Regions from separate parts of the Williamsia sp. Y853 genome, predicted to be linked through region 3. Evidence: predicted binding sites of a transcription regulator. Region 3 holds the regulator's gene; each other region holds the start of a gene.
The links. The regulator LexA, encoded in region 3, represses DNA repair genes until DNA is damaged. The targets are predictions, from matches to a motif close to CGAACANNTGTTCG.

Region 1 (7,038 bases), on a different contig from region 3:
CCTGAATGATCCGGTTCATCGTCTCGAATCGTGTGAGGTCTACGGCGCCGACCGGACACTGCCCACCGAGGATCTGCACCTGCGCGTCGACCAACGCCTTGATCTCATTCCCCGTTCGGGGCTGGGCGTCCAGCGAGGCGGCCATCGCCACGATCATGTCTTCGATCGGGGCGAGCACCACATCTTCTTTGGTGGCGAAATAGCGATTGAAGGTGCGAGGCGAGATGTCGGCCGCGTCCGAGATCTGATCGACAGTGGTCGCCTCAAAACCTTGTTGGTCGCATAGTTCAAGCGCCGCAGCGATCAGTCGATCGCGCGTCTGCAGCTTCTTCCGTTCCCGAAGACCGGCCTTGACCTGGCCCGTTCGGGGTTCCGCGAGTGTCACGTCCACATGATAACCCCGCACAGGGGGATTTTCGCAGACCCTGCCGTTTGACCATGTCCGAATATTGTCTCTTGACGACTTCTGTCTGACTCTGCCATTATTGGCTCTGCGTTGCTTTACATTGCCGATTCGTCAGCCCTCTAGATTTGAGGATCTCGTGGCTTCATCCGACACCGCCATCTCCCAAAAATCGTCCGACCCCACAACAACCACAACCCCCACCGCCGACCCGCGCCGCTGGTTGGCATTGGTGATCATCGCCCTGGCCCAGCTCATGGTGGTGCTCGACGCCAGCATCGTCACCATCGCATTGCCTTACGCCCAAGCAGATTTGGACATTTCGGACGCCAATCGTCAGTGGGCCCTCACGGCCTACACTCTGATGTTCGGTGGACTGCTCCTCCTCGGTGGCCGGATGGCCGACTACCTGGGCCGTCGCCGAATGTTCCTGATCGGCCTCGCCGGATTCGCCGCATCGTCGGCCATGGCCGGATTTGCCTGGGACGCGATGTCCTTCTTCGCAGGACGCGCCCTCCAAGGCGTGTTCGCAGCCATCCTTGCACCGGCAGCCCTGTCACTGATCACCGTCACATTCATCGAACAGAAGGAACGTGCACGCGCCTTCGCCGTGTACGCAGCCGTTTCCGGAGGTGGAGCAGCAATCGGCCTCATCGCCGGCGGTGCGCTCACCGAGTACTTCTCGTGGCGCTGGACCCTGCTGATCAACACGCCGATCGCCATCATCGCCGCCATCGGCGGGGTGCTGGTGGTGATCCGCGACCGGCCATCCAAACGGACCGGCGGATATGACCTGCCCGGCGCTGTCACCGTGACCCTCGGCCTGATCAGTCTGGTGTACGGATTCACCAAGGCCGCCGAATCCGGGTGGGGCGCGACGTCGACCGTCCTGCTCTTTGTCGCTGCCGCCGTATTGCTGGCCGCATTCGTGACGATCGAGGTCCGCACCCCCAATCCGCTCCTGCCGCTGCATATTCCCGGTGAGATCAGCCGTGGCGGCGCCTATCTGGTCGCCTTCATCACCCCGACGGCCATGTTCGCCATGTTCCTGTTCCTCAGTTATTACTTCCAGAACACCCTTGGCCATCCTCCGTTGTGGGCCGGGGTCCTGTTCCTGCCGTTCCCGATCACCGTCATCATCTCAGCCGGCTTCACCAGCTCACTGCTGCCCCGATTCGGACCCCGTCCGCTGCTGATGTTCGGCACGGCACTCGGCGCAACAGGTTTTCTCCTTCTGGCACAGTTGGATTCGAACTCGAGCTGGGTGGCGCACGTATTGCCCAGCGAGATCCTCATCGCGTTCGGCATGGGCCTGGTGTTCGTCTCGTCGCAATCGACGGCACTACATCGGATCAAGGAGGCTGATTCCGGCGTGGCCAGCGCACTGCTGAACACCTCTCAGCAGGTGGGTGGATCGGTCGGTGTCGCACTTTTGAGCACGATTGTGGCGCAAGCCTTCTCCGGGCACAGCGGTTCGGCCATGACTTCGGATCCGGCAACCGGAGCACCGGTCCCGGTCGATCCGGCTGCCTTCACGGAAGCCAATATCTACAGCTACGACGTGGCGTTCTACTGGGGCGCCGGATTCATGGTCCTGGCGTTCCTGGTCTCGACATTCATGATCCGAATGGGTCGTCACTCACTGGGTGATGAACCGCAGAACGCGGCGGTCGTCGCGGCCTGAGAACCTTTTTCCTGCCGAGAACCGGGTCGCAGCCTTCGGGCGCGGCCCGGTTTTCTCTCTTCTCGGCTGTGCGCACCCGGTAAGTTCAGTCCTTGACCCTCACACAGTGTCAGGTTGCAACGTGGAGACCGCCATGAACACCATCGGAGATTTTGCCAAGCTCGGCCGGGTATCGGTCCGAATGTTGCGGCACTACGACTCGATCGGGCTGCTCACACCGTCACGTACCGACCCACACAGTGGTTACCGGTTCTACGAGGTGAACCAGCTCGAGCGGCTCAACCGCATTGTTGCACTGAAGGATCTGGGTCTGCGCCTCGACGAGGTGCGCCAGATCGTCGACAACGAGCTCACCGGTTCCGACCTGCGCGCGATGTTCCGGCTGCGCCAGGTGGAACTCGAGTCGCAGATCCGCCACGACCAGCATCGCCTCGCCCGGGTGGACGCCAGACTCCGACTCATCGAAGGAGAAGAAGGCATGTCTGAATCCATCATCACCACCAAAACCGTTGCACCGACCAAAAATGTGGGACTGCGGGCGTTGGCCGCCAGCACCACCAACGAGGACATCGGACCGACCATCCGACAGCTGTATCCGCGCATCGGCGAAGCACTTCATGCCGCGCGCGAGACCCCCGTGGGCCCCAGCGTGGCGTACTACTCCCCCGCCCCCGAGGAATCCGAGGACGCGGTGTGGATCCACGCCACCTTCCCCGTCCTGTCCGGATCGGTTCCAGGTCTCGACACCTTCGAGATCCCGGGCGGCGAGGTCGCGTCCCTGATCCATCACGGAGCGATGGATTCGATCGACTCGGCGTATCAGACCCTCAACCGCTGGGTCACCGATCAGGGATTCACCCTGACCGGGCAGGGCCGGGAAATCTATCTCGAAATGGCTGACAAGGAATCCGATTGGGTCACCGAAGTCCAGGTCGACTTCGTCCGCTGATCCGCACGCAGCCTGGGATTTCGAGCCCGACCAGCCTCATTCCCGCTGGTCGGGCCCGGGTTCGGTTTCTTCGTCTGACTCATGCGGCCGGGACGGTGGTGACACCCCACATTCGCGCTTTCGTTGCTCCAGTTGCTCGTGACGGCGGGATCGCATCAACTCCCGCGCCTCGGCGAGGGCCTCGTCAGGGTGATGGGCGCGATTGACCAGTGGTTTGCGTTCCGGATCGATGAATACCGGCGGAATCCACGCACACCGACCCGCATCCGGCCCTTCGGTGAGCATCACCGTCTGCCATTGATTGACCCCCGGACCGATCAGCTTGTGATGCTGCGGACATGCCGGCGCCTCGTTGACGATGTCCGTGAACCCGCCGAGCACCCATTCCCGAATGTGATGCGCTTCGGCCCACAGCGCCGGATTCGAACATCCTGGCGTCGAGCAACCGCGATGAGCAGCAAACATCGCCAGCCGCTGCGACTCGCTCGCCAACCGACGCGCCCGCCCGAAGTACAGGATCTCGTTCGAGTGATTCTCGAAGATCGCCAACGATTTATCGCTGCGCACAGCGAGCTTCACTGCATCACCGATGGGCAGGATTGTTCCGGTTGCCGTATACGCCACACCTGATCCGTACGGCTGCACCGGATTCCGACTTCCACATGGCACCATCTCGCCCGGTACCTCGACCTCGACCTCGACAATGTCATCGTCGTAGTCGTAGTCGTAGTCGGCGCTGTCGATGACCACGCCTGCACCGGGTGAAGGTCGCACCGATTCGTCGAGCTGATCTTTGGTCATCGAGATGATCACCTGCACCGGCAAACCACGGTGCGAATTGCCCAGTTGCCCGGACTCGATCAAATACAACAACGCGGCCTTCAACGCATCATGATTGCGCTGCGACTGACTACGAATGTCGTTGTCAGCAGCGGCCTGCAGGATGTCTTTGTCCAAGGCGGGGTCATCTACCGCACCCGACGGGGACAGCGGGTCACCAGGATTGTTCATCCCTTTCGCGGCCCAGACCGTCAACATCACGTCGAGCAGTGCGCGCGTCACCGGGTCCAGATGACCCGTGATCTTCGACATCAAGTTCGTGGACTGCTTACCCAGGCTCAGACCGCGATGGCGGGCGCGGTCCGCGTCGTCGGTCAACGTGCCGTCGGGATCGAGATACTCGACAATCCGCTCACCGATCCGCTCCACTTCTGTCGGGGTGTACCGCTGGCACAACTGGGCCATCGCGGCCTCGGTGTTCTCCCGCTTTTCCGCATCGACCTTTGCGGGGATCTTGGCCATCACGTCCATGACGATCGCGGCATGATCGAGATCGATCGCACCGTCCCGCAACGCCGCCGCTGTCTCCGGATACCGCGGTTCGATGACCTCGCCACTGGGTGTCACCGATGCTGTCAGAGCGTCCATTGCCTCCAGCCGTTGACGGGCCGCCCCGGGCCGCAGCCGAAACAGGTTTTTGAGCATCGCCACCGGTGAGCCGAAACCTGCCTTCGAAAATGCCCGTCGCACAGTCACTTCCCGCAATACCGGCAAACCAGCGGCCTGCAACCGTCGCGTCGAGGTTTCGATGCGCTGAAGCACCCGCACGCAGTCCTCATCAGAGATCGGCATCAAATCCATTATGGCGATGCGCTCAACAGCAGCATCGAGCTCGAGCAGCGCAGCATTTGTGGGCATGTCGATAGCGAACTGATCTGACACCCCGGACCCCCCAGCCCCTGTGAACGAATACGAACAGCCGTAGTGATTTCTCGGAATCCCACGTATTTCGGAAGCGCTTGAACACCAGTGTAGCCCAAAATCACCACTGATTCAAACATATGTTCGAATAGATCTCGACAGTCTCACTCTTCGTGCCCGCCAAAAGCAAGAACCCCTGCACCGATGTGGTGCAGGGGTTCTTGTTCAAGTGGTCAGCCAGGTCAGCCAACGACCAACGTCTCGCCGTCGTCGCTGGTGGTCACCGGGACGACGTCGCCGTCGGTGATCTTGCCGGCCAGCAAAGCCCGGGCAAGCTGATCGCCGATGGCCTGCTGCACCAACCGGCGCAGCGGACGAGCACCGTAAAGCGGATCGAATCCGCGTGTGGCGAGCCACTTCTTGGCGTCCTCGGAAACCTCCAGTTGCAGCCGGCGTTGCGCCAGACGCTTGCCCAGCTGTCCGAGCTGGATGTCGACGATCGACACCAACTGTTCGGCCGTCAGCGCGTCGAACACCACGACGTCGTCGAGTCGGTTGATGAACTCGGGCTTGAAAGCCGACCGGACCGCCGCCATCACCTGGTCCTTGTCGCCACCTGCTCCCAGGTTGGACGTCAGGATCAAGATGGTGTTGCGGAAGTCGACCGTGCGGCCTTGACCGTCGGTCAACCGGCCTTCGTCGAGCACCTGCAGCAGGATGTCGAATACGTCCGGATGCGCCTTCTCGACCTCGTCGAACAGCACCACCGTATAAGGGCGACGCCGAACGGCTTCGGTCAACTGACCACCGGCCTCGTAGCCGACATAGCCGGGAGGAGCACCCACCAGCCTTGCCACGCTGTGCTTTTCGCCGTACTCGCTCATGTCGATGCGAACCATGGCGTGTTCGTCGTCGAACAAGAACTCGGCAAGAGCCTTGGCCAACTCGGTCTTACCGACACCGGTCGGTCCGAGGAACAGGAACGAGCCCAGTGGCCGGTTCGGGTCGGCGACACCGGCCCGAGCGCGACGAACCGCGTCGGACACAGCCTCGACGGCCAGCTTCTGGCCGATGACCCGGGAACCGAGTTCGTCTTCCATCCGAAGCAGTTTCTCGGTTTCACCCTCGAGCATGCGGCCGGCCGGAATACCGGTCCAGGCAGCGACCACCTCTGCCACATCGTCGGGTCCGACCTCTTCCTGCAACATCACGTCGCCGGTCGGATCTGCACCCGACTTCTCAACGGCGGCAGCAAGTTCCTTCTCCAAGGTCGGGATTGTGCCGTATCGCAGTTCAGCTGCCCGGCCGAGATCGCCATCGCGTTCGGCCCGCTCCGATTCACCGCGAAGTGTTTCGAGGCGTTCTTTGAGGTCACGCACCGAGTCGATGGCGTTCTTCTCACCCTGCCAGCGGGCGGAGAGCTCGTTGAGCTTCTCCCGCTGGTCGGCGAGCTCTTGACGGAGCTTGTCGAGACGAATCTTCGACGCGGCGTCGGTTTCCTTCTGCAGCGCGACCTCTTCGACTTCGAGCCGACGAACGATACGTTCGACCTCATCGATTTCGACTGGGCGCGAATCGATTTCCATACGGAGTCGAGATGCCGCCTCGTCGACAAGGTCGATGGCCTTGTCCGGCAGGAACCGCGACGTGATGTAGCGATCACTCAGCGTCGCGGCGGCCACCAGTGCGGAGTCCGTGATCCGGACGCCGTGGTGCACCTCGTACCGCTCCTTGAGTCCACGCAGGATGCCGATGGCATCTTCGACCGACGGTTCGCCGACGTAGACCTGCTGGAAACGGCGTTCGAGGGCCGCATCCTTCTCGATGTACTGACGGTATTCGCTGAGCGTGGTGGCACCGACCAGTCGCAGCTCACCGCGGGCGAGCATCGGCTTGATCATGTTGCCTGCGTCCATCGCGGAATCGCCGGTGGCACCGGCACCCACGATGGTGTGCAGCTCGTCGATGAACGTGATGACCTGTCCGGCAGAGCCTTTGATCTCTTCCAGAACGGCCTTCAGGCGCTCTTCGAACTCGCCGCGATACTTGGCACCGGCGACCATCGAGCCCATGTCCAGGGACACAACGGTTTTGCCGCGCAGACTCTCTGGGACGTCACCGGCGATGATGCGCTGGGCGAGCCCTTCGACAATCGCGGTCTTACCGACACCGGGTTCACCGATGAGGACCGGGTTGTTCTTGGTCCGGCGGCTCAGAACCTGCACGACGCGACGAATCTCGGTGTCGCGGCCGATGACCGGATCCAGCTTGCCTTCACGCGCGGCGGCGGTCAGGTCGGTG
Region 2 (7,038 bases), on a different contig from region 3:
CGACATACGTGAGCAGGGGCTCGCCGCGATCGGCTGACCGCAGCAGGTGTCCGTTGTTCCTCGGTGCCCGTCAACCCTGACCGGGACGGTTGAGCACACCGAGGAACAGCGGCAAACCGGTTGAGGTGTCGACGATCTGAAAGACGAATGGCCGGTCGGCGATGAACGTCTCCGCCGGGTCGTCCGGTTGTGCGGAGGTGACACCGACATCGACCTGGGTGGCCGATGCGGCAACCGTGCCTTTTTCGCCGACGGTGATCGAGGTGTTCTGTGCGGCGGCGGTCACCACCAACTGTCGGCTGATCGCGGTGAGGTCCGCGGCATCGGTGAACAGATCCCGGACGCCGAGCTCTTCGAGTGTGGCCTTGAGATCAACCTGACCGGCGATGTCCCAACGGGGCAGACTCACCGCCACCGACGACTCCGGTCCGGACCGCAGCGCGGTGTTCGCATCGGTCAGGGCGGTCGAGCCCAGTAGATCTTCCGGTGTGGACCCGTTGTCCGGCAACAAGACCTGCATGGCCAGGTTCTGTGAGTACGGCAGCCCGATCGCGGTCCATCCGGGGCCGCGACGCAGCGGCACGGTCAAGGTCTTGTTCATCGTGGCGACCTTCGACACTGAACCGCCGGTGGTGGTGAACTCCGCGGAGGTCGTGGAGTCCGGTGAAAAGGGTTGCTGCCAAGCGCCGGCGAGGAAGACGGTGGACAGCAGACTGATCACGGTTTCGGTGCTGTACTCGGTAGGGGTTTGTGAGATCTCGCCACCGGTGTTGACCGAAATCCACTGGTTGAGTGCTGATTCGGTCTGCGGCACCGAGAAGTCGACCGGGTAGACGCCGGTGCCGAAGCTGCGTCCGAGCACTTCGAGGTAGTCGGCACCGACCTCGAGGGAGTCGTCGATGAAGATCCCCGATGCCTGGTGGAACACCGGAGGTGACGGTGGGTTCTTCCGGTCGACGGTGCCGGGATCACCCGAAACCTGGTCGAGCTGACCGATCAGTGCTGCCACGGCGTCGGTATCGGGGACACCCAGTACGGAATCGAGTTCGGCAGCGGTGTTGCCACCGGCGCCGGCCCGCACCATCTGCAGCGTGACCATGGCCCCCCAGGGGGACACCACCGCATTGGCGGCCTGCTGTTCGGCAGCAGACTGGGCGCTGTGAATCATGTCGACCCCCAGATCGCTGGTGGACCTGACCAATTCGGTTGCCGTATCGCGGACCTCGTCGACGCCGATCTCCTCGAACTCGATGTCGGGAGCGGCGGTCAATTCCAGTGTCACCTCGGGTTGTTCGTCCGGGGCGCACGCGGACACGGCCAGTATCAGGGCGGCCAAAGCCGTGGTTCCGAGTCGCTTCACGTGTTGGCTCCACGGGCGGTGACGGGCCAGTGCGTCACCACGTCATCCGCGCCGACCACGACCAGCGCATCGGCGAGATTGACGGCGGTGCACACATGATTGGGGGCGATCCGGACCCGCATCCCCGGTTCCGGGGTGCGCGAGGCGTTCGAGAAATCGATGGTTGCGTGATGCTCGGAGAGTGCGGTGACGCGCGCCTCGGGTTCGTCGGGAAGCCGTCCACCACCGCTGATCCAGGCCGGCTGGTCTGCCCCGAGGACTTTGCTCCCGACGTCGACGACGGCTTTTGCTCCGTTGCGGTGCACCACGGTGCCGATTGCCGTCAATGCCACATCGGCCATGGTAGCGACCCCGAGTTCGACCTGCTGCGCGTCGTTGAAGACATAGACGCCCGGCCGGATCTCGGTGAGGACCGTGGGATCGGCATCGGATACCGAAGGCGTGGAACCGCCGCTGCGGATCACCGGGTCGATCTGGCGACTGCGCAGTGATTCGGCGGCCATTGCCAGGGCTCGCGATTCGGACCCGGCGGCATCGGACGGGCCACCGGGTCGGTAGCTGTGTCCGGGAAACGTGAAGATCCCGAGCACCTGTAGGCCCGCCTCGACCGCGCCTGCTCCCACATCGCCGACCAGCTCCGGGGCGACACCGGTGCGGTGATGCCCCGAATCGACCTCGACCATTACCGAGGCTTCGGGGAGGTGCGCTGCGAGTTGCCGTGCGCCGGCAACCGAATCGACCGCGAGCAGCACCCGCGCCCGCTCCATCACCGCACGCAGTCGTGCGGCCTTGTTCTCGGTCAGCCACAGTGGATAGGCGATGAAGAGGTCCGAGAAGCCGCCGTCGGCAAAGGATTCCGCCTCCGCGATGGTGGCAACTGTCAGACCTGTTGCACCGTGGTCCAATTGGCGTTGCCCCAGGATGTGTGACTTGTGCGTCTTCGCGTGGGGACGCAATCGGAGTCCGGCCGTGGCCGCAAAGGCCGACATGTGGGCGATGTTCGCGTCGAGCACCTGCTCGTCGACCGCGAGGAACGGGGTGTCGATCGCCGATGTCGCGGTCAGTATCCGACTGCCCCGATCGGGCTCGACCCGGCGAGCTGTGATGCGTTCCGTCATGTGAGGCAACAATGCCAGAGTCGGATTCGCGGCACCGAGGTAGTTCACCGCCATCGACCCAGGTCGAGGTGTGAGGGCGACTTGTTGATCGAAACTATGTTCGATACCATGGGTTATGGGCTGGCACAATGGCCCTCCGACCTGGTCGGAGATGGAGCGCGTACTGTCCGGTCGACCGTCCGACGGTGGCCGGTCCGGTGAGACATTTGCCGGTGATGGCAGTGATAGTCCGGCCTGGTCCCGCAAACGCGAACCCTATGAGGCCGGAGCGCTCAGCAGGGGTGTTTCTGCCACTCCGTATGCCGAATTGCATGCCCATACCTCGTACAGTTTTCTCGACGGTGCCAGTAGTCCGGAAGAGATGGCGCAGGAGGCCTACCGGCTGGGACTCGAGGCGCTGGCGATCACCGATCACAACGGCTTCTACGGGGTGGTGCGGTTTGCCGAGGCCGCCCGGGAATGGGAACTGCCCACCATCTTCGGATCCGAGTTGTCACTGGAACACGACTCGTCGCGGACCGGGATCGCCGATCCGAGTGGTTCTCACCTGCTCGTCCTGGCCCGGGGGCAGGAGGGGTACCGCCGCCTGTCGCGTCAACTGGCCGACGGACACATGGCGGCCGGGGAGAAGGGCTTGCTGCGCTTCGACATCGACACGCTGGCACAGGCGGCGCAAGGACATTGGCTGATCCTGACCGGTTGCCGTAAGGGCGACGTGCGTCGCGCACTGGAGGCGGGTGGTCCCTCGGCTGCCGAGAAGGCGCTGCGTGATCTGGTTGGCAGGTTCGGCCGCGACAACGTGGTGATGGAACTGACCGCCCACGGTGTTCCCGAAGACGATGAGCGCAATGCCGCCCTCGCGCAGATCGCCCACCGGAATCGGGTACAGACCATCGCGACCACGGGCGCGCACTTCGCGGCGCCGGAGCGTCGGCGTCTGGCGATGGCGATGGCTGCGGTGCGGGCGCGGCGCAGCCTCGACGAGATGGACGGGTGGCTCGGTCCACTCGGTGGCGCGCATCTGCGCAGCGGGGATGAGATGGCGCGGTTGCTCGCCGCACATCCGGAGTCCCTCGACAATGCCGTCATGCTGGCCAAGGACCTGGCATTCGGGCTGCATCTGATCGCGCCGCAGCTGCCGCCTTTTGATGTGCCGCAAGGGTATACGGAGAGTTCGTGGTTGCGTGAGCTCACCGCGCGGGGGGCAGTGGAGCGGTATGGCACCCCGCAGGAGCATCCCAAGGCGTACCAGCAGATCGAACACGAACTGAATGTTATTGACTCACTGGGCTTCCCGGGTTACTTCCTGGTGGTGCACGACATCGTCTCGTTCTGTCGTGCCAACAACATCCTGTGTCAGGGTCGAGGTAGCGCCGCGAACTCGGCGGTCTGTTATGCCCTCGGTGTCACCGCCGTGGATGCGGTGAGCAACGGCTTGCTGTTCGAGCGGTTCCTGTCCCCGGCCCGGGACGGCCCACCGGACATCGATGTCGACATCGAATCGGATCGGCGCGAAGAGGCCATCCAGTACGTCTACCGGCGCTACGGCAGGCAGAACGCGGCCCAGGTGGCGAATGTGATCACCTACCGCGGTAAGTCGTCGGTACGCGACATGGCTCGTGCCCTCGGATACTCGGTGGGTCAGCAGGATGCCTGGAGCAAGCAGGTGCACCGGTATGGCGCTGCCCAATCTGTCGAGACCGACATCCCCGACGACGTGCTCGATCTGGCCGAGCAGATCAACGGCATGCCAAGGCATCTGGGCATCCACTCCGGTGGCATGGTCATCTGCGATCGACCGATCGCCGACGTGTGTCCCACCGAATGGGCGCGGATGCCCGGTCGTAGTGTGCTGCAGTGGGACAAAGATGATTGTGCCGCAATCGGTCTGGTGAAGTTCGACCTGCTGGGTCTTGGCATGCTCTCGGCCATCCATTACGCCATCGACTTCCTGGCCGAGCATCGCGACATCCACGTCGACCTGGCAAAGATCGACCTCACCGAAAAGGCGGTGTACGACATGCTCTGCCGCGCCGACACCGTCGGGGTGTTCCAGGTGGAGTCGAGAGCTCAGATGGCCACACTGCCACGGCTCAAACCCCGCACGTTCTACGATCTGGTGGTCGAGGTGGCGCTGATCCGGCCGGGTCCGATCCAGGGTGGGTCGGTGCATCCCTACATTCGTCGTCGCAATGGTCTGGAAGAACCGACTAGTGAGCATCCCTCGATGGAGCAGGCACTCAAGCGGACCCTCGGGGTACCGCTGTTCCAGGAACAACTCATGCAGTTGGCGGTCGATGTTGCCGGCTTCAGCGCCGCCGAGGCCGATCAGCTGCGGCGGGCGATGGGGTCGAAACGATCACCGGAGAAGATGGATCGACTGCGCAGCCGGTTCTACCAGGGCATGGAAGACCTACACGGGATCACCGGGGAGGTGGCCGATCGCATCTTCGAGAAGATGGCTGCCTTTGCCAATTTCGGTTTCCCCGAGAGCCATTCGCAGAGTTTCGCCTCCCTGGTCTTCTATTCGTCGTGGCTCAAGCTGCACCACCCGGCAGCCTTCTGCGCGGCACTGCTGAAGGCTCAGCCGATGGGCTTCTACTCGCCGCAGTCGCTGGTTGCCGATGCCCGCAGGCATGGGGTCAGGGTGCACGGACCGGACATCAACGTCTCGAAGCCCTATGCGGACCTGGAGAACGGCGGCCTCGATGTCCGGCTCGGACTGGGGGCGGTGCGCAACATCGGCATCGATCTGGCCGAGAAGATCGTGGCGCAGCGGGAGGCCGGGGGACCGTTCAACGGTGCTGCGGATCTGTCCCGTCGCTGTGAGGTGAGCACCCGGCAGTTGGAGTCGCTGGCCACGGCGGGGGCGCTGGAGTGTTTTGGGACCAGCCGCCGTCAGGCGTTGTGGGATGCCGGGGCGGCCGCTGCGGAGAAATCGGATCGGCTGGCATTGCACGAGGTCAACGGGTCACCGGCGCTGCCGGGGATGAGTGATGTGGAGATGGCCGCCTCGGATGTGTGGGCCACCGGTGTCAGCCCCGGAAGCTATCCCACCGAGTTCATCCGGCCCCAGCTCAAGGAGCTCGGTGTGGTCGCGGCTGCCGATCTGTTGTCGGTACCCGATGGTTCCCGGGTGCTGGTCGGGGGAGCGGTGACACATCGGCAGCGGCCTGCCACCGCCTCCGGGGTGACCTTCGTCAATCTCGAGGACGAAACCGGCATGGTCAACGTGGTCTGCTCGGTGGGTTTGTGGGCCAAGTACCGCAAGTTGGCCCAGTCGTCGCCTGCCCTGCTGATCCGGGGCCGGGTACAGAATGCCGAAGGTGCGGTGACCGTGGTGGCAGAACGTATGCAGCGCATGGACCTTCGGGTCGCCTCCCGGTCACGGGATTGGGCCTGATCCGTCGAGTGTGCTGAAAACCCGTCGTTGATCATGGCGTAATAACCTGAAGTCGTGGAAAAACTGGTGGTGGTCACGGTGAAGCCGAACAGTCGTAAGGGCCCGTTGATCGAAACCGACGAGGCCGGTGCGCTCACGGTGTTCGTCCGGGAACCGGCCACCGAAGGCAAAGCGAATGCGGCTGTCGCGGCGTTGCTGGCCAAGCATTTCGGCGTCGCGAAAAGCTGCGTGTCGCTGGTCGGTGGTGCCGCTTCACGCGTCAAACGATTCAAAATCGTTGTTTGAGGCGCCGCCCTAAGTTGCTTCGTATTGCTATCGAAAGATGTTGCAGCAAAACATAATTGGAGACAATTGACCTTGCGAACACGTGTTCGATCCGCTAGGCTGGAGTCAGTTGATCGCAGAGACTACTGACGAACAAATCCTCTTCCCAAGAGAATTGATCAACTTTCCTGTTGCTTCATGCCCGGAGGTGTTCTGTGGTGCGGCTTCTCGATATGGTCGATTCCCTGGTCGACCTGGTGCTACCCGACGATCCCCACGTGGCGCTGGGGATGACAAAAGATCTGATCACCCTACGCAATGCGACCGAGCATCAGCTCACGGTGTGCGCAGCGGTGATCGACGAGTCCGGCATCGCCCGCACCGCGGGGTCGACAACGGCTAAGTTGTTGCACCCGACGGCTCGGACGATCCGCGCACACTCTCGCAACGTCGCCGACGCATTGCACCAGCTGCTCGATTGCGGTGGTGGTGGGCAAACGCTGGTGTCGGCGCCGCGGACCGAGGTGATGGTCACCGTGCCCGCCGACCATCCGCACGCGGCGTCCCTGCCGTGGATGGGTCCGGTCACCGAGGCCACCGCCGCAGCGTTGCCTGCGATTCGACGATCACGTCGGTCACCTTGGACGGGCAGGACGTGCCCATCGATATCAGTCCACCGAAACGCCTGTTCACCGGACTCGTGCGTAAAGCGATCATCGTTCGAGATAAGTGTTGTGTGAAGTGCGGGGCGTCGGTGACCTGGACGGACTGCCACCACCTCGTGCACTTCGCCGACGGCGGCGCCACCACACTGGAGAACGGGTGCCTGCTGTGCCGGACCTGCCATATGGCGGTCCACCACACCGACTGGGACGTGATCATGGGATCAGACG
Region 3 (7,038 bases):
CCGCTGCCCCTGCTGATGCGGGCGCGGCCTTCGGGCTTCGACTGGCTGGTCCCCGGTATGCGCACCGAACTGGTCACCGAATTGATCCGCACCCTGCCGAAAACCCTTCGGCGCCAGATCGGTCCGGCGCCGGATCTGGCCTCACAAATCCTTGATGCGGTCACACCGCGTGCCAAGCCCCTGACGTCCAGCGTCGCCGCCGAACTCACCCGGCTCACCGGAGTGAGAATCGCAGCCGCCGATCTGAGGCCGACCGCACTGCCCGACCACCTGCGGATGACGTTCGTGGCGCTCAGCCCGGACGGCCAGGAGTTGGGCCACTCCAAATCGTTGACAGAGCTCCAAGAACGACTCGGCGGCAAGGCCCGCGCGGCTCTGGAGAAAGAGGCCGCGACCGAGTCGACGCCGGTGGCAACCACCTGGACAGACAAGACGTTCGGAACAATCGCGCGCTCGGTCCGCAACACTGTTGCCGGACAAGAGATCACGAGTTACCCGGCCTTGGTGCCCCGCAGAGGTGGCTTCACCGTCGCACCGATGTCGACCGAGTCCGAGCAGCGCAGCGCGATGTACAACGCCCTGATCGGACTGCTGATCAACGATGTACCTGGCCTACGGCACAACGCGACTTCTGTTCTCGGAACCGCGGAGCGGCTGGCGCTGAGCCAAAGCCCTTACCCAACCGGAGAGGCGCTGCTTGCCGATTGCGTACGAGCGGCCGTGATCGACCTGGTCCCCCCGCAGCCGGAGGTCTGGACCGCTGCCGATTACACCGCCCTGAAAAGCCATGTCGCCGGGCAGGTCACGAGCCGGGCCACGACCAAACTGCGCCAAGCCGCGGCGATCCTGACCCGGGTGGCTCCGCTGCGCACCGCCATCGCGGCCACCACGGTGGCCGACGCTGCCGACGACGTGCGGGATCAACTCGGCGATCTTGTTTTCGACGGATTCATCTCGGCCACCGGCGCCGAACACCTCCCCGAGATCCCGCGGTATCTGGATGCCGCCCTGGCCCGGCTGGAACAGCTGCCTGCCTCCGCCGCACGGGACGCCGCGTCGATGGCAGCCATCGATCGCGTAGTGGCCGCATGGACAGACCATCTGCGGATGATCCCGCCGCAGCGGCGCGATGCGGTCAGCGAGGCTGCAGGCTGGATTGTCGAGGAATTGCGCGTCGGACTGTTTGCTCAACAGCTGCGAACTGCGTACCCGATTTCAGAAAAGCGTGCCATCAAGGCAATCCGAGACTTACGGTAGCGGCGCTAGGACTTGCGGTAGTGACGCTAGGACTTGCTTGATCGGAGGTCGTCGATTTCTTTCTGGAAATCGTCCACCGAGTCGAATGACCGGTAGACAGAGGCGAACCGCAGGTATGCGACCTCGTCGAGATCGCGAAGCGGGCCGAGGATGGCCAGGCCGACCTCATTGGCCGGTACCTCCGCCGAACCTGATGCCCGCACTGCTTCTTCCACCTGCTGCGCAAGATGCTGCAATTTGTCGTCGTCGACCGAACGGCCCTGGCAGGCCCGGCGGACGCCGCGCATGACCTTCTCGCGACTGAACGGTTCCGTGACGCCGGTCCGTTTGACCACCGAGAGCACCGCGGTCTCCACCGTGGTGAAACGGCGTGCACACTGCGAACAGGCGCGGCGGCGACGGATGGCCTGCCCCTCGTCCGCCACTCGCGAATCGACTACGCGGGTGTCCTCGTTCTTGCAAAACGGGCAATGCATGCACGAATCCTCGACGGTCGACGGCCTGGGCGGAGTGACCAGACACTGTGACTCCGAGGATACCGTCCGGGATTGCAGCCCCTCCACGTCTACCTCGCGTAGACGGGCGTGACCAATGCCTGGCCCACCGACAGTGCCGAGTTGTTCATGGCGTTGAGCTCCATGATCTTCGCCACCACGGCTTCGGTCGGCATCTCGGGTGCGATGCGGGAGGCGATGGCGCCCAACGACTCCCCCGATTGGACCCGGACGACCTCGGTGCCGACGCGGGCCGGATCCGCGGACTGCTGCATGACCCCGCCGAAGAAGGTCATGAAGGCGACCACGAGCATCAGACCGACACCGGCGACCGCTGCGCCCGCCCAGGCGCGCCTGCGGGCGAAGACCATCTCGCGAGCGGTCGGTATCCGCCGCTCGGAGTTACGCGAATCGGCACACGAGACGGCCACCCGGCGCTGCGCAGGCAGACGGCGACCGGCCGGGCGTGATGTGTCCTCGGGCCGTACCGGGCGCGTGGTGCGCGTGCGGGTACCGCTCTCGGGGTGGTGAACAGGCCGAGCTGTGGCCGGCCGGATAATGGTGGTGGCTGCAGTCATGGGGTTCAGTCCTCGGTCATCGGTTCGATCCCTATTCGATCACTCGTTCGATTGAAAGAGTGTTCGATTAGTACCACGGGCCTCCGACAAAGCGCCACGCCTGATCGAACAAATGTTTGAGACTTGTGACCATTTGCACTATCTTTGTCGACATGGACCCCGCCCGACACCGCATGAACTGGAGGACCTGATGGCCGATAGAACCCAGCCCCCGACACCGGCGGACGGGACCGCGACCACTGTTGTCGCCACCGAACCACTCGCCGAGGGCTCACTGACCCCCCGCCAAAAAGCGGTTCTCGAGGTCATCCGTACCTCGGTCCGCGAGCGCGGCTACCCACCGAGCATCCGGGAGATCGGTGACGCTGTCGGCCTGACCTCGACATCGTCCGTCGCCCATCAGCTCCGCACGCTGGAACGCAAGGGTTTCCTGCAGCGCGAGAACAACCGGCCTCGCGCGGTGAACATCCAGGACACCGATCTGAATCCGGCCACAGCCGCCGGACAGGTTCAGGCACCGGACGAATCCCTGCCGACGCCGACGTTCGTCCCGGTCCTCGGCCGGATCGCGGCCGGCGGTCCGATCCTCGCCGAACAAGCTGTCGAAGACGTTTTCCCACTCCCCAAAGAGCTGGTGGGCGAAGGTTCGCTGTTCATGCTCAAGGTCGTCGGTGAATCGATGATCGACGCCGCGATCTGCGACGGCGACTGGGTGGTCGTACGCCAGCAGAATGTTGCCGACAACGGCGACATCGTGGCGGCGATGATCGACGGCGATGCCACGATCAAGACGTTCAAGCGCACCAAGGACGCCGTGTGGCTGATGCCGCACAACCCGGTGTTCGATCCCATCCCGGGTAACGATGCCGTCATCCTGGGCAAGGTCGTCACTGTGATGCGTCGGCTCTGACCTCCGAGTCGTAGGCAGATCACTCTCATACAGATCAAAGGCGGGGTGTACCGGGATATCCCGGTACACCCCGCCTTTCGAGTTCAGGGGACCACTGGGTGATCAGACCCCGAGACTACGTCCGATCACTTCCTTCATGATCTCGGTCGTCCCGCCGTAGATGGTCTGCACACGAGAGTCGAGGAATGCCTTGGCGACCGAGTATTCACGCATGTAGCCGTATCCACCGTGCAGCTGCAGACACCGGTCGACCAGGTGCACCTGATTCTCGGTGGCGTAGTACTTGGCCATCGCGGCATCCGGGACGGTCAGCTTCTTCTCGTTCAGCAGACCGATGCAGTGGTCGACGAAGACGCGGGTCGTCGTGGTCGACGTCGCCAGTTCGGCCAGCAGGAACCGGGTGTTCTGAAAGTTCCCGATCGAGCGACCAAAGGCCTTGCGGTCCTTGGTGTACTGAACGGTGGTCTCCAGCACCTGCTCCATCGCCGCCGCGGCGACAACAGCGATCGACAGGCGTTCGCGAGGCAGGTTCTGCATGAGGTAGATGAAGCCGAGGCCTTCTTCACCGAGCAGGTTCTCGGCGGGCACACGGACGTTGTCGAAACTCAGTTCGGCGGTGTCCTGCGCCTTCATGCCGACCTTGTCGAGGTTGCGGCCGCGTTCGAAGCCCTCCATGCCACGCTCGATGACCAGCAGGCTGAAACCTTTCGCGCCGGCCTCGGGGTCGGTGCGCGCGACCACGATCACCAGGTCGGCGTTGATGCCGTTGGTGATGAAGGTCTTCGATCCGTTGAGCACCCAGTGGTCGCCGTCTTTCTTGGCGTTGGTCTTGATGCCCTGCAGGTCCGAACCGGTTCCGGGCTCGGTCATGGCGATGGCGGTGATGAGCTCGCCGGAGGTGAATCCCGGAAGCCAGCGCGCCTTCTGCTCCTCGGTGGTCAGTTCCAGCAGGTACGGCGCGATGACGTCGTTGTGCAGGGTGAAGCCCAAACCGCTGTACCCACCCCTGGCGGACTCTTCGGAGACGATGGCCTGGTAGCGGAAGTCGTCGACTCCGCCGCCGCCGAACTCTTCGGGAGCGTCCACGGCCAGGAAGCCGTTCTTACCCGCTTCGATCCACACATCACGATCGACGATGTTCTGCTCTTCCCAGCGGGCGTGATACGGCGCCACATGCTGTTCGAGGAAGCTTCTGTACGAATCGCGGTACAGAAGATGTTCAGGCTCGAAAATCGTACGTTCCATCAAGGTCTCCATAACGAGGTGTCAAAACGCGGACGTGCCAGTAACTGTAACGGGATTCTACATTTTGCCCAAGGGCCTGGAGGCCTGGATTTTTAGAACAGATCAGATGCGGCGAACTCGGCCAGCTGGCTGGCCAGCGCAGAAGGCACACTGGCGACGATCTCCGTGCCATCGGCTCCGTGCTCCTCCCGCGACACATCGCCTTCGGCGTGGATGCGTGAGACCAGGTCACCCCGGGAGTACGGCACCCGGACGGTGACATGGACGTCATGCCGCGACACCAACTCGCGGACCCGCTCGAGCAGTTCCGGGATACCTTCGCCCGTGGCCGCCGAGATGAAGACCGCGTCGGGGAACAGACTGCGAAGCTGTGTCAGGACCGTCGGATCGGCGACGTCGATCTTGTTCACCACGAGAAGCTCCGGTGGTGCGGTTGCCTTCTCGTCCTGGATCACCTGATCGACGACCTTGCGCACCGCGCTGATCTGCTCGGTGGGAATCGGGTCCGAACCATCGACGATGTGCAACAGCAGATCTGCGTCGATGACCTCTTCCAGGGTCGAACGGAACGCCTCGACCAGCTGGGTGGGCAGGTGCCGGACAAATCCGACGGTGTCGGTGACCACGATTTCTCGACCGTCGTCGAGGGACATCTTCCGGGTTGTCGGATCGAGGGTGGCGAACAGCGCATTCTGCACCAGCACACCTGATCCGGTCATCGCGTTGATCAGACTGGACTTGCCCGCGTTGGTGTAACCGACGATCGTGACCGATGCGACAGCGGACTCTTTCCGCTTGGTGCGCTTGGTGTTTCGCGACGTCTTCATCTCACGGATCTCGCGGCGCAACTTCGCCATCCGCTCGCGGATACGGCGGCGGTCCGTCTCGATCTTCGTCTCACCGGGACCACGCAGACCCACGCCACCGTTGCTGCCCGCCCGGCCACCGGCCTGACGGGACATCGATTCACCCCAACCGCGAAGACGCGGCAGCATGTATTCCATCTGGGCCAACGCGACCTGAGCCTTGCCCTCGCGCGACGTGGCGTGCTGGGCGAAGATGTCGAGGATAAGGGCGGTGCGGTCGATGACCTTGACCTTCACCACCTTCTCCAGCGCGGTGAGCTGTGCGGGCGTCAGTTCACCATCGCAGATGACGGTGTCGGCACCGGTGGCCTCGACGATGTCGCGAAGTTCATGGGATTTGCCCGATCCGATGTAGGTGGCCGGATCCGGCTTGTCCCGACGTTGGATGAGACCTTCGAGCACCTCGGACCCGGCGGTCTCGGCCAGGGCCTTGAGTTCGGCAAGACTCGATTCCGCCTGGGCGGTGGTGCTTCCCTGCAGCCAGACACCGACCAGAACGACCCGTTCGAGGCGAAGCTGCCGGTATTCGACCTCGGTGACGTCGGTGAGTTCGGTGGACAGACCTGCAACCCGTCGCAACGACGCACGATCGTCGAGTTGCATGTCGCCGATCGTCGGACCCTTGTGGAAGTTCGGCAGGTGAACCTCCGGGGCGCGTGGCGCTCGGGCTTTCGACTCCGGAAAGTCTGAGTCGGGGCCGTCTGCGTCGGGGCCGTCCGAGTAGGGGGTATTCGGATCGGCTTCGTTCGCGTCGGCTTCGTTCGCGTCGGCTTTGTTCGAGTCGGGTTCGTGTTCAGTCATGAGATGAACATCGTGACATTCGGACAGGTCTGCTGCATAACGGATTTAACGCCACCCTGCGTTGAGCATTCCGGCACCGACCAAGACCGAGGGTCCACGGAGCTCGTTGTCGTTCTCACCGACAGTGACGGTCACCGCACCACCGGGAACGTTCACGACCACCGCACCGGTGCTCCGCCCGACCGACCGCAAAGCCGCATTTGCCGCCGCGACGGTGCCGGTGCCGCAGCTGCGGGTCTCTCCCACACCGCGCTCGTGCACCCGCATCGACACCTCACCGACCACCGCGTCGTCGGCCGACTCGGCCAGCGGTGTCATCAGCTCGATGTTGACGCCTTCGGGAAAGTCGTTGTGGTCGAAGGCAATCGGCGCGGTGAGGTCGATGTTCCTCAAACGCTCGAGAGTGAGGCCCTCGACAACGCAGGCCAGATGAGGATTGCCGACGTTGACCGACAAACCCGAATACGTCTGGTCTCCGATGGTGGCCTTGCTTTCGACGCCGGCGCGGGCCCGGCCCATCAGGACACTGACGTCGGCCGAGGATTCGGTCAGATGGTGGACGGTCACTTCGCGCCCACCTGCGCGCGAGCCGACCGTGAAGGTCCGCCCGGTCACCAGATCGTGTGCGGCGAGGTAGTGCGCAAAAACCCGCACCCCGTTGCCACACATCTCTGCAACCGATCCGTCACCGTTGCGGTAATCCATGAACCAGTCATCCCCGGCGACGCCGGGTGGGAGCACCTCGAGGACTCCGGCACCGAGCAGTGCGCCTGCAGTGGCCACTCGGAGCACACCATCAGCACCGATACCACGGTGGCGATCACAGAGTGCCGACACGAAATCGGGTGTCAGATCCAGTTGCACCCCGGCATCGGGCAACAGCACGA

Region 1: a site for LexA is predicted at 4,871-4,884, ahead of AC1TPF_RS06355 (HNH endonuclease signature motif containing protein). Genes of this name have one in related genera too.
Region 2: a site for LexA is predicted at 2,568-2,581, ahead of AC1TPF_RS13065 (error-prone DNA polymerase). Genes of this name have one in related genera too.

What each region holds. Positions count from the first base shown of each region.
Region 1 is NZ_JBXCJC010000001.1:1,335,015-1,342,052, reverse strand. Features, by position in the region: gene AC1TPF_RS06370 (TetR/AcrR family transcriptional regulator) at 1-385, opposite strand, end outside; gene AC1TPF_RS06365 (MFS transporter) at 543-2,087, shown strand; gene AC1TPF_RS06360 (MerR family transcriptional regulator) at 2,221-3,036, shown strand; gene AC1TPF_RS06355 (HNH endonuclease signature motif containing protein) at 3,073-4,734, opposite strand; gene clpB (ATP-dependent chaperone ClpB) at 4,980-7,038, opposite strand, start outside.
Region 2 is NZ_JBXCJC010000002.1:227,626-234,663, reverse strand. Features, by position in the region: gene AC1TPF_RS13080 (LLM class flavin-dependent oxidoreductase) at 1-37, shown strand, start outside; gene AC1TPF_RS13075 (serpin family protein) at 71-1,360, opposite strand; gene AC1TPF_RS13070 (alanine racemase) at 1,357-2,478, opposite strand; gene AC1TPF_RS13065 (error-prone DNA polymerase) at 2,594-5,881, shown strand; gene AC1TPF_RS13060 (DUF167 domain-containing protein) at 5,936-6,166, shown strand; gene AC1TPF_RS13055 (hypothetical protein) at 6,364-6,885, shown strand; gene AC1TPF_RS13050 (HNH endonuclease) at 6,900-7,038, shown strand, end outside.
Region 3 is NZ_JBXCJC010000003.1:243,544-250,581, reverse strand. Features, by position in the region: gene hrpA (ATP-dependent RNA helicase HrpA) at 1-1,257, shown strand, start outside; gene nrdR (transcriptional regulator NrdR) at 1,284-1,733, opposite strand; gene AC1TPF_RS17315 (LysM peptidoglycan-binding domain-containing protein) at 1,823-2,329, opposite strand; gene lexA (transcriptional repressor LexA) at 2,520-3,239, shown strand; gene AC1TPF_RS17305 (acyl-CoA dehydrogenase family protein) at 3,342-4,484, opposite strand; gene hflX (GTPase HflX) at 4,577-5,953, opposite strand; gene dapF (diaminopimelate epimerase) at 6,197-7,038, opposite strand, start outside.